Regions from separate parts of the Parabacteroides sp. AF17-3 genome, predicted to be linked through region 2. Evidence: riboswitches for the same ligand, from Rfam matches in the RefSeq annotation. Region 2 holds a riboswitch; each other region holds the start of a gene.

The links. Region 2 has a riboswitch for thiamine pyrophosphate ahead of DWW91_RS12950 (sulfide-dependent adenosine diphosphate thiazole synthase). Riboswitches for the same ligand answer to the same signal wherever they lie in the genome.
Region 1: another riboswitch for thiamine pyrophosphate. It lies ahead of DWW91_RS14240 (TonB-dependent receptor); the one in region 2 lies ahead of DWW91_RS12950 (sulfide-dependent adenosine diphosphate thiazole synthase).
Region 3: another riboswitch for thiamine pyrophosphate. It lies ahead of thiD (bifunctional hydroxymethylpyrimidine kinase/phosphomethylpyrimidine kinase); the one in region 2 lies ahead of DWW91_RS12950 (sulfide-dependent adenosine diphosphate thiazole synthase).

The regions. Positions count from the first base shown of each region.
Region 1 is NZ_QTMM01000010.1:29,575-32,853, forward strand. It holds gene DWW91_RS14240 (TonB-dependent receptor) at 1-1,578, opposite strand, end outside; TPP riboswitch at 1,642-1,757, opposite strand; gene DWW91_RS14245 (SusD/RagB family nutrient-binding outer membrane lipoprotein) at 1,895-3,279, opposite strand, start outside.
Region 2 is NZ_QTMM01000008.1:250,130-253,408, reverse strand. It holds gene DWW91_RS12955 (hypothetical protein) at 1-787, shown strand, start outside; gene DWW91_RS12950 (sulfide-dependent adenosine diphosphate thiazole synthase) at 881-1,651, opposite strand; TPP riboswitch at 1,712-1,807, opposite strand; gene DWW91_RS12945 (AAA family ATPase) at 1,826-2,467, opposite strand; gene DWW91_RS12940 (MATE family efflux transporter) at 2,514-3,279, opposite strand, start outside.
Region 3 is NZ_QTMM01000005.1:284,571-287,849, forward strand. It holds gene DWW91_RS08840 (thiamine phosphate synthase) at 1-636, opposite strand, end outside; gene DWW91_RS08845 (thiamine phosphate synthase) at 627-1,223, opposite strand; gene thiD (bifunctional hydroxymethylpyrimidine kinase/phosphomethylpyrimidine kinase) at 1,225-2,070, opposite strand; TPP riboswitch at 2,091-2,188, opposite strand; gene DWW91_RS08855 (AAA family ATPase) at 2,358-2,906, shown strand; gene DWW91_RS08860 (DUF5686 family protein) at 3,034-3,279, shown strand, end outside.

The sequences.
Region 1 (3,279 bases), on a different contig from region 2:
ACGTTGGTTGCCGAAGCTGTAACCGGCTTCGTAGTCGTAGAGTGTTTCGTGAGTAGGACGTTCGTTGACTGCGGCTTCCGTAAAATTGTCTCGATTGGGTTCACGGTTGGCGACGGAGAAAGAGACGAAAGCATTATGACCGCCTTTCTGGAAATTGATACCGGCTTTCGGGTTGAAGAAGTTCCAGTTTTTGTTGACGTAGATTTCCTTACCGGTATTGTCGTCACTTCCTTTGATCGTGTAATGGATGCCACGGTATTGCAGGTCGAGGTATCCGTTCAGGTAGGGGTGGAACCGGTAGTTGCCTTTTACGTAAAAGTTATAATCCAGTTTGTTCCCTCTGTTACGGTAATATTCGTAGTCAGGCGAGGGGAGTGCTTCTGCATTTTTGACCCACATGACACGGCCGAAATGGTCGCCTACATATTTATTGACAGCTGAACCGAAGCTCATCTGGAGACGTTCGGAACGATAGTTCGCACTGTAAACGATACCGTAAAAGTCGTTGTCCAGCCATTTACGGCGGACGAGGTCGGAACTGACGATTGTGTCGCCTTTCCCGTTAATATAAGACTCGGGGAGTTTGTATTTTGTAAATTCTTCATTGGGCTTATAGTCTTCGTAATATCCCTCTCCATGTGTGTAATGGAGTGTCAGGTTCATATTCCACAGGTCGCTCAGTCGCTGACTTGCCATCAGGTGGTAGTTTTGCTGCCGGTAATTGTCTGTCTGGTTGTCGTAGAATTTTTTAACGCCGTTCTCTTTATATTCTCCGCAAGGGTTGTAAGTCCGGTCGCTGTCCAGGTAAATGGAAGGGACACCGTTCCAGGCCTGATACGTTTTTTCTATATTGCCGAATGTCTGGAAGCGGACCAGAGTGTTGTCGCCGTAATAGGTGGCTGAGCCGAAATAAGAGTGCATATTGGCTGTTGCCCGGTCGATGTATCCGTCGCTTTGGACGTTGGAGTAGCGGGCGTCGAAAACGAAATGATCCCGGAGTAACCCGGTTCCTGTTTTGACTGAGTTTTTGACGGTTCCGAACGAACCTGCCGAAAGGCTGTATTCGGCATACGGTTTCAGGTCCGGCTTTTGCGTTTGCATGGCGACGGTGGCACCGAAGGCGGCGGCTCCGTTGGTCGATGTCCCGGCTCCCCGTTGTATCTGTATGTTATCGACGGAAGATGCGAAATCGGACATGTTGGCCCAGAAAACGGTGTGAGACTCGGAGTCGTTGACCGGTACGCCGTTGACCGTGATGTTGATGCGGTTGGCGTCTGTGCCGCGGATACGGAAGCCCGAATAGCCGATACCTGTCCCGGCGTCCGAAGTCATGATGACGGAAGGGGATTGGGAGATGAGATAGGGGATACCTTGGCCATCGTTTTTGCGGCTGAGTTCGTCTTTGGATACTTCGCTGTAAGCCACCGGAGTACCTTTGGCTACTTTGGTGGCGGTGACGACTACTTCGTCCAGCGATAAGTCACGTGAAATTTTGAGAGAATCGACAGGGTCGGGACGGTTTCCCGCTGCTGCGAATGTTGCCAGAGATCCGGCACAGATAATCAATACACTTTTCATCCTTTTTACCTTAATGTTTAAAAACCTGATAAGTGAATAGGAGAGGTGTGTTGTGTGAAGAAGTATACCATGTTTTACAATTTCCTTCGCCGGCATTATCCGTATCAGGTAATATGGGTATAATCTCAGCCTGCGGCACGTACTGTATCGGTACGTGGCAAGCACCCCTTTGTATTCGGGGCACAAAGATAAGAAAAGTCAGGGAATTGTACAAATGGAAAAAACCGCCGCGAATCACTTCGGGGCGGTTTCGACTCCACAATTTTCCATCAATTATGTTGTAATTATTTACTGTGGATATATCTCTGTTTATTTGTTATTCAACAGTGGTGTACCAATTGCTCTTCATCCAGTTCAAAGGAGCGTACCAGCTGTCTTCCTTACCTCCCAGATGGGCATTCAGGTTGGCTGAGTTATAGTCTTTTTCGTCAGCCGGATACTGGATGCGGTCCAGAGGAAGCGGAGTTGCGACAGACTGCGGGTCGCGTTTGAAATAAATTTCCGGATATCCGGTACGGCGGACAACATTCCATGCTTCATATTCCTGGATAGCACCGTGATGGATCCAACGCTGTGTCAGGATACTCTTTTGCGGATTGCTGGCGTCCCATTGTGTTTCAGCATATGCTTCAACTTCGGCTGCTGAGGGAGGAGTTAACGGATCACGGTAGGTACCGGTTGAATTCAAATCGAAATAGAATTCAGTGGAAAGTTTTATACCGTTGATATATTCGCTCTTGGCATTACCGGTAGCCCAGTTGTTAGCATAGGCCTCCGCCTTCATGAAAGCAACTTCGGCTGCTGTCATCCAGAGTCCCGGGAATCCGGGGTTACGGGTGAAGGTCGATGTATCCAGGGCTGCGTAATATTTAGCCGTACCATGTGTAGAGATACTCATATTCGTTTCCTGTTCCGTGAGTGTTTCAGACGGATCGAGGCCGATATATTCGTTATTCCAGTTACTGTCATACAAGACTTCCAAACGTGGGTCCGGATTATTGGTGTTGGCATTCAATGCGCGTTGCATTGGGCCGGACATGCGGTTGTAAGTTGAATTCTCGATTGCGTTTTGCAGGTCGCGGTCAAAATCAAACTGGTCATCGTCGGTTTGTGGCACTGTGATATTATCAGAGTTTAGATCTACCATCGGATAAGTACCGGGATTTTCCAACATGGTTTTGATCGCAGCACGTGCTTCACTTACCAGGTCGCCGTTAGAAGCCAGGTGAGTAGCTACACGTAAACGCAGGGAGTTCACATATTTACGCCATAAGGTGATATCACCGTTGTTCACATAGTCTTCTGCATTCAGGTAAGTACTGGCATTGGCTGTAAGCGAACGGCCGTTGAGGTATGTGTTGACTTCGTCCAGGTCGCTCAGGATCATTCTATACAAATCGATATCCGAGTCGTATTTCGGTTTGGATGCTTCTACGTCTCCTGTTGCCCATAATGTGCCGGCTTCAGAGAATGGTACTCCACCCCAGGAGGAACAAACTTCATAAAGTTGTTCTTCCATTACCGTACGTCCCAGCAAGAAGAAGATACGATAGTCTTCTTTTTCTTCTTCCGGAAGGTTATTGAATTCGGTTTCCAATACTCTGTACTGGGTGACAGTGTTGTAGAAGTTTCTCCAACGTTCGTTGAAGTAACCCTGGCCAGCACCGGCAAAGCGGTCTTTACTGTTTGTATGACCGATCA
Region 2 (3,279 bases):
GAAACTGGGAGTTTCACTTGACCAGATCGTGGGTATAAGCTATACTAATAACGCAATGTTCGACCTGAATCTTTTACATTATTCAGATCCTATCAAAACGTATTACAAAATCCTTGACCACTATCTTGAATTGTTTGAGTCTCTGCGCGACGATCCGACTTCGGAGTTAAGTACAGCCTCAAATATGATACCACAGACTTATTATCTGAAATACGATAGCTTGTCTAAGTTTCGGTTATTTAAATGGATGTACCAGAATGAAAAAGTAAATTGTGTAAAATATTTTTCAGAATTAAATTTATCCGAAGAACTCAAACATGCCCAAAAGGCATTCGTAGAAGCCAGTACATATATACAAACAACAAACTATATATGGGACAGCATGATGTTTAACTACCTGGTGAACGATATTAAATATTTCGCCAGCATTCATTTAATCACGGAAGAGGAAGTAACCAAACTACAGGAAGAACTCCTCCGGCTATTGGACGACCTGGAGACAATCGCTTCCAGAGGTAAATTTGACTCAGGCAAGGATATACATATATATATATCCAACATAAACTTCGAAGCCACATACAGTTTTGTGGAAACATCCAGTTTGCAATTAAGCCTGATCCGGATCTTTTCGATCAACTCGATCACATCGAGAGACAAAGAGATGTGTAAGAACCTGAAAGAATGGATTCAATCCTTACGTAAGTTTTCTACTATGATCTCCGAAAGCGGAGAAATGCAGCGTATACAGTTTTTCAAAAAACAACGGGAACTTGTAGAGAAGATGTAATAGGAAGCATGAGTTTTTATGTTACTATATGAAGAAAGGACGGAAATCTGTAAAAAGATAACCGTCCTTTCTTTTCATGTATATCAGATAATCTTATTTATCCAGTTTTGCACAGATCAGTTCTGCCGCTTTCTTACCGCTCATCAGCATACCACCGAAAATCGGTCCCATACGGAAGCTACCGCTTACACCGTTGGCTGCCATACCTGAAACAAACAGTCCCGGATAGATTTCTTTTGTATTTTCTACCGTTGTCTGTTCACCCAACTCAACGTTTAATGAACGTTCGCCGATTACACCGCCGGTCGGGGTATTCAGTTTGATATCGTTTTTGCGGGCAACAGTACGTGCCACTTCGCAGTCGTGTCCTGTTCCTTCCAATACGGCTTTTGCCATAATAGTCAGCGGGTCTACATGCATACCTTCGCGGATTACCGGAGCCCAGTTAACTACCACACCGGCTACTGCATCGTTGTGGAATACCACATCTTCCACAGAATAGCAGTTAAAAATAGTAGCACCGGCTTTTGTTGCCTGATAGATCAATGCAGAAGTAGTATGAACCGAATCCATAATATAAGTACCATTGCCGGCATCATGATAAGAAACGCCCAGTTCCTTCACGATCGGCATGGCTTCTTCCTGTACGACAATATCATTAAACATCATGGCACCGCCCCACATGCCTCCTCCCGGAGCCAGTTTACGGTCGAAAAGAGCCACTTTCTTTCCGGCTTTAGCCAGATAATAAGCTGCTACGATACCGGAAGGGCCACCACCAACAATAGCCACATCAATTGATAAGTTGCTCTTCAGTTTTGCAAAATAAGAGTCAATAATCCCCGTTGAAACGATCTGTTCCATTACAATAATAATTAGAGTTTAAACATCGGAGAGCACATAGAGGTTAAAGCTCTCCTTTATTTAGCAATTCTACCGATTCTCCCTTCACGGCATTACCCGGGCAGGTTCTATGGGTATAATCTCAGCCTGTGTATTAAGGCACCCCTATGATAAGTCGACGACAAAGATAGTAAATTATCCGAAATGTGGCGGACGCTTATTCATTTTCCGTTCAACAAATGCTTTCATGAACTCGACAGTCTCGTCTACACCCAATACGGATACGTCGATAGAAAAATTATAGGAAGAGGCTACACCCCATTCTTTATTCGTATAATAATTATAGTAGGCTGCACGCGATTTATCGGTCTTCCCCATCAGTTCCTTTGCTTGTTCGACAGTGATATTCTGGCTTTCGAGGATGCGCTGGATACGGTTTTCCATATTATTATGGATAAAAAAACTAAGACAATCCGGATCATCGCGCAGGATATAATCGGCACAACGTCCCACCAGCACGCACGACTGCTCCGATGCCAACTTGCGGATTGCGTCACTCTGGAATTTAAACAGTCCGTCGTTGGAAAGAATGTCATTATAAGGAGTGAACATTCCCATATAAGAATATCCCATAGTAAAAGCATACGCCAGTCCGCTCGAAGCACGTTCGTCCGCCTTTTCAAAAAACTCTTCGCTCAATCCGCTTTCCTTGGCGGCCACCGCCATCAACTCCTTATCATAATAACCGATGCCCAATGCCTGAGCCAGTTTTTTCCCTATTTCACGACCACCACTGCCAAACTGCCGACCGATGGTCAATATGATTTTGTTATCCATATACTAACCGATTTTATTATCCTGCGATAAATATACAATATTTTTTTTAGTTAGGTGATTCATGTTTAAACTTCTTGAATTGATTCACCAGTACGATTGCCGTAACGACTGTTGCGATCGTATCGGCAACCGGCATACTGATCCAGACTCCCAGCGTACCGAAGAAGCGGGGAAGGACAATCAGACAAGGAATCAGAAACAACATTTGCCGGGTAAGTGACAGGAATATAGCCTTCTTCGACATACCGATCGAAAGGAAGAAGTTCGTTGCCACCATCTGAAAGCCGACTATCGGGAAAACGGCAAATACGATATGAAGACCGAACACGGCCGCTTCCACCAGTTCGTCATCCGTTGTAAACATATTCACAATCAGGGTCGGGAATAACTGGCAGAGCAGAAAACCGGTCGTTGCCACTCCGATTGCCCACTTCATCGTCAACTTGGTTACTTCCGTTACACGGGGATATAAGCGGGCACCGAAATTATATCCGGCAATAGGTTGCATTCCCTGGTTGAAGCCCATAATAATCATTACAAACAAGAAAATAATGCGGTTTACGATACCATAAGCACCAATCGCCATGTCTCCCCCATGTTCTTTCAGACCGCGGTTGATCAGGATAACAATCAGACAGGAACAAAGATTCATCAAAAAAGGCGACATCCCGATATACAGAATACCCTTCACCACCTCTTTCCTCAGTTTATAAATCCCTTTCTTAAAATGGAGCAACTGTTTCGGACTTGAAAAATGAATCATCTGTCCCGTCAAGGAGATTACCTGCGAAATGACTGTCGCCCATGCAGAA
Region 3 (3,279 bases), on a different contig from region 2:
TCCCGATACGGCTATTCCGGTAATTCCGGTCTCCATTAACGGGGTAACATCTTCCAGGCAGATTCCTCCGATTGCAAATATCGGAATTTTATAGCCAGCCTCCTTACATTGCTGCACTATTTTTCTGTATCCTTCCAGACCGAGAACGGGACTGAGTTTCTTTTTCGTTTCTGTATAACGGAATGGTCCAAGGCCGATATAGGAAGCTCCTTGTCCGACAGCACGCTCGATATCTTCAAAGGTATTGGCGGTGGCGCCGATATAGAAGGTTTCGTCCGGAAATAACTGCTCTTTTGCCATTTCCCATGCGGCGGATACTGATATATCTTCTTTCCCCAGGTGAACAGCGTTCGCCCCGCATCTCAAAGCAATCCGTGCATTATCGTTTATACAATAGATGCATTTGTTTGTATGCTCATTGATTAGTTGCCCGATTTCCCTGGCTGTAAAAATATTCATGTTTCCTTTCATCCGTAGCTGTACCCATGAACAACCGCCGTCAAGAACCATTTTGACTTCTTCCCGTTCCGTGTATTTAGAAGTACCGTGGGTTATAAACATCAGGCGTTCACCACTGCCCTGTGGAATAAATTGTCCTTTATCTTCGTGCTTGCGCAAATGATATTCTATTGCCATATATCCAGTTGTTTGTATCGTTTTATTATAGATGTCTCGTTTATTACAGAAGGGGCCTTGCCCCACAAAGCTCCCAGAATGGCAGCTCCACCGAAATGTAAGGAGGCAATCAGCGGAATGTTCTTTTCTTCTATTCCACCCAGGGCAATTACCTTTTCGTTGATTATGCCCGAAGCAGCCGCCTCCCGTAATCTCTCCATCGGAAAGCCGTTTCCGTATCCCTCTTTGGATATACTTTGAAAGATGGGGCTCAGAAATACATAATCCAACTGTTTGTTATCCTGCACTTCCTGCAAGGAATGGCATGAACGGCTTATGCTTCCGGCAAAACCTTCCGGCAGGGTATTATTCCGGCTGTTCAAATGGATTCCGGCCAACCGGTATCCGGTTGTGAGTTCGAAATGCTCGTGCAACACAATCCGTGAATGATATTCGGCAGGGATAGCATCCAGTAAGAGACGAAACCTGTCGATGTCGCTTTGGGGTTTGCGCAGATGTAAACGCTGCATTCCTTCCCTGAACAAATGGGTTATTATCCGGCTTTCCCCTTCAAAAAAGAAAGGAGTTGTGATTACGAACAGCTTCATACTATCCTTTTATCTCTGTTTTTACTAAAGGAACCGGAGCGAAGAAATGGTTCAGGGGACCATGCCCGTGTCCTGTCCGTACATCTTTCCCTTCAGTAATCGCTTTTGTTATATACTCTTTAGCCAGTCTGACGGCATCCGGCAGGCTCTTACCCAAAGCCTGGTAAGCGGCAATAGCAGAAGACAACGTACAACCGGTGCCGTGGCCGTTGGTCGTAATTACAGTTTCCGCCGAAAGCCGGAGAGGGGATGCCTCCGATACATATAATATATCAGTCATCTCTTTTCCTTTTAAATGCCCTCCCTTCATTAATACGGCACGGCAACCTAAAGACAGCAACTTCTCTGCCGCCAGGCACATCTCTTTTTCGGAAGTTATCTTCATTCCGGACAGGAATTCAGCTTCGTCGATGTTGGGAGTGACCAGCGATGTCCGTTTGAACAGTTCCCGGACAATGATGTCTATGGCATCATCCTGCAATAATTTATTACCGCTGGTCGAAATCATCACCGGGTCCAGGATAATACGCGACGGTGAATAAGTATCGATTGCATTTACGACGATTTCTGCCGCCGTTTTATTATGCAGCATTCCTATTTTGACAGCATCGATGGTAATATCTTCAAAAACCGCATCCAACTGGCCTTTCAAGACTTCCGGAGAGATGGCTTGTATGCCTCTGACACCTTGTGTGTTTTGGGCCGTAATGGAGGTGATTACGGAAGCTCCGTAAACTCCCAATGCAGAGAATGTTTTAATATCTGCCTGTATCCCGGCTCCTCCGCCGCTGTCGGAACCAGCAATGGTTAACGCAGTCGGATAACGATATAATGTATCTGTTTTCATATTTACACACGAAAGGAGGGAAAAGCCTTGTCTGTCTTTCCTACGGCGGCATTACCCGCATCAGGTTCACAGGGTATAATCTCAGCCCGTTTACAGTATGGCACCCCTTTTCGTGTACAAAGGTAGAAAGATTGATAAGAGAAAACAAAAGTGAAATGTTAAATTTAAGAGTGAATTGATAGGTTTAAAAAAATAATCCAGTATATTTGCATCTACAATTCCGGTTATAACAGCTTTTCTTCCGGGTTGTATTTCCTTTTGGCATAATAGTCATAAAAAGACAAATCATGTTGATAAAAACAGGCTTGTATGTTATTACCGGTGGACCAGGAACGGGTAAAACATCATTAATTGAAGAACTTAAAATAGTTGGATATCAAACAGTAAAAGAAGTAGCACGGGATATTATCAAAGAACAACAGCAACAGGGTGGAGACGCATTGCCCTGGAAAGATACCGTTTTATATACCAGTATGATGCTGGAACGTTCTGTTGAATCATATCTGGCTCATAAAGAAAATGAAGGCATATTATTTTTTGACAGAGGAATCCCTGATACACTGGCATATGCAAGGTTGATTGGGTTAACCGACCGGAAAGAAATAGAATTGGCAGTCGATAAATACAGGTATAACAGGCAGGTATTCATACTTCCTCCCTGGGAAAATATATATCATACGGATAAAGAACGTAAACAATCATTTAATGAAGCGATAGATACATATTATGTAATGAAAGATGTCTACAAAGATGCAGGATATACATTGATTGAAGTCCCGAAACTTCCCGTTACGGAAAGAAGGAATTTTGTTATTAGTAGTATAAATTCATTTTAAAACATCTATTTTGGGTCTTTTAAGTGAGATTTGTTGTCAATTGGAATATAATCGGTTCAATTTGGAACATTCATAAAAAAGAATCTGTTATAATTTTGCGGAGTTTAACGAGGGAGTTAATAAAATAATGGGGAAAAAGATTGTTTTTATTCTGGCACTTGTTTTGGTTGCATTTGCATCAAAAGCCCAGAACACTATAATAAGTGGAATAGTAACGGACTCTATTACAGGAGAAACGTTACCATATGTTTCAGTTATACTGAAAGGTACAACTATCGGGACAACGACTGATGATGACGGTAAGTTTACGTTGACTACCTCGTCCAATGCACGGACTCTGTCCGTTTCATATCTGGGATATACCGAAAAAGAA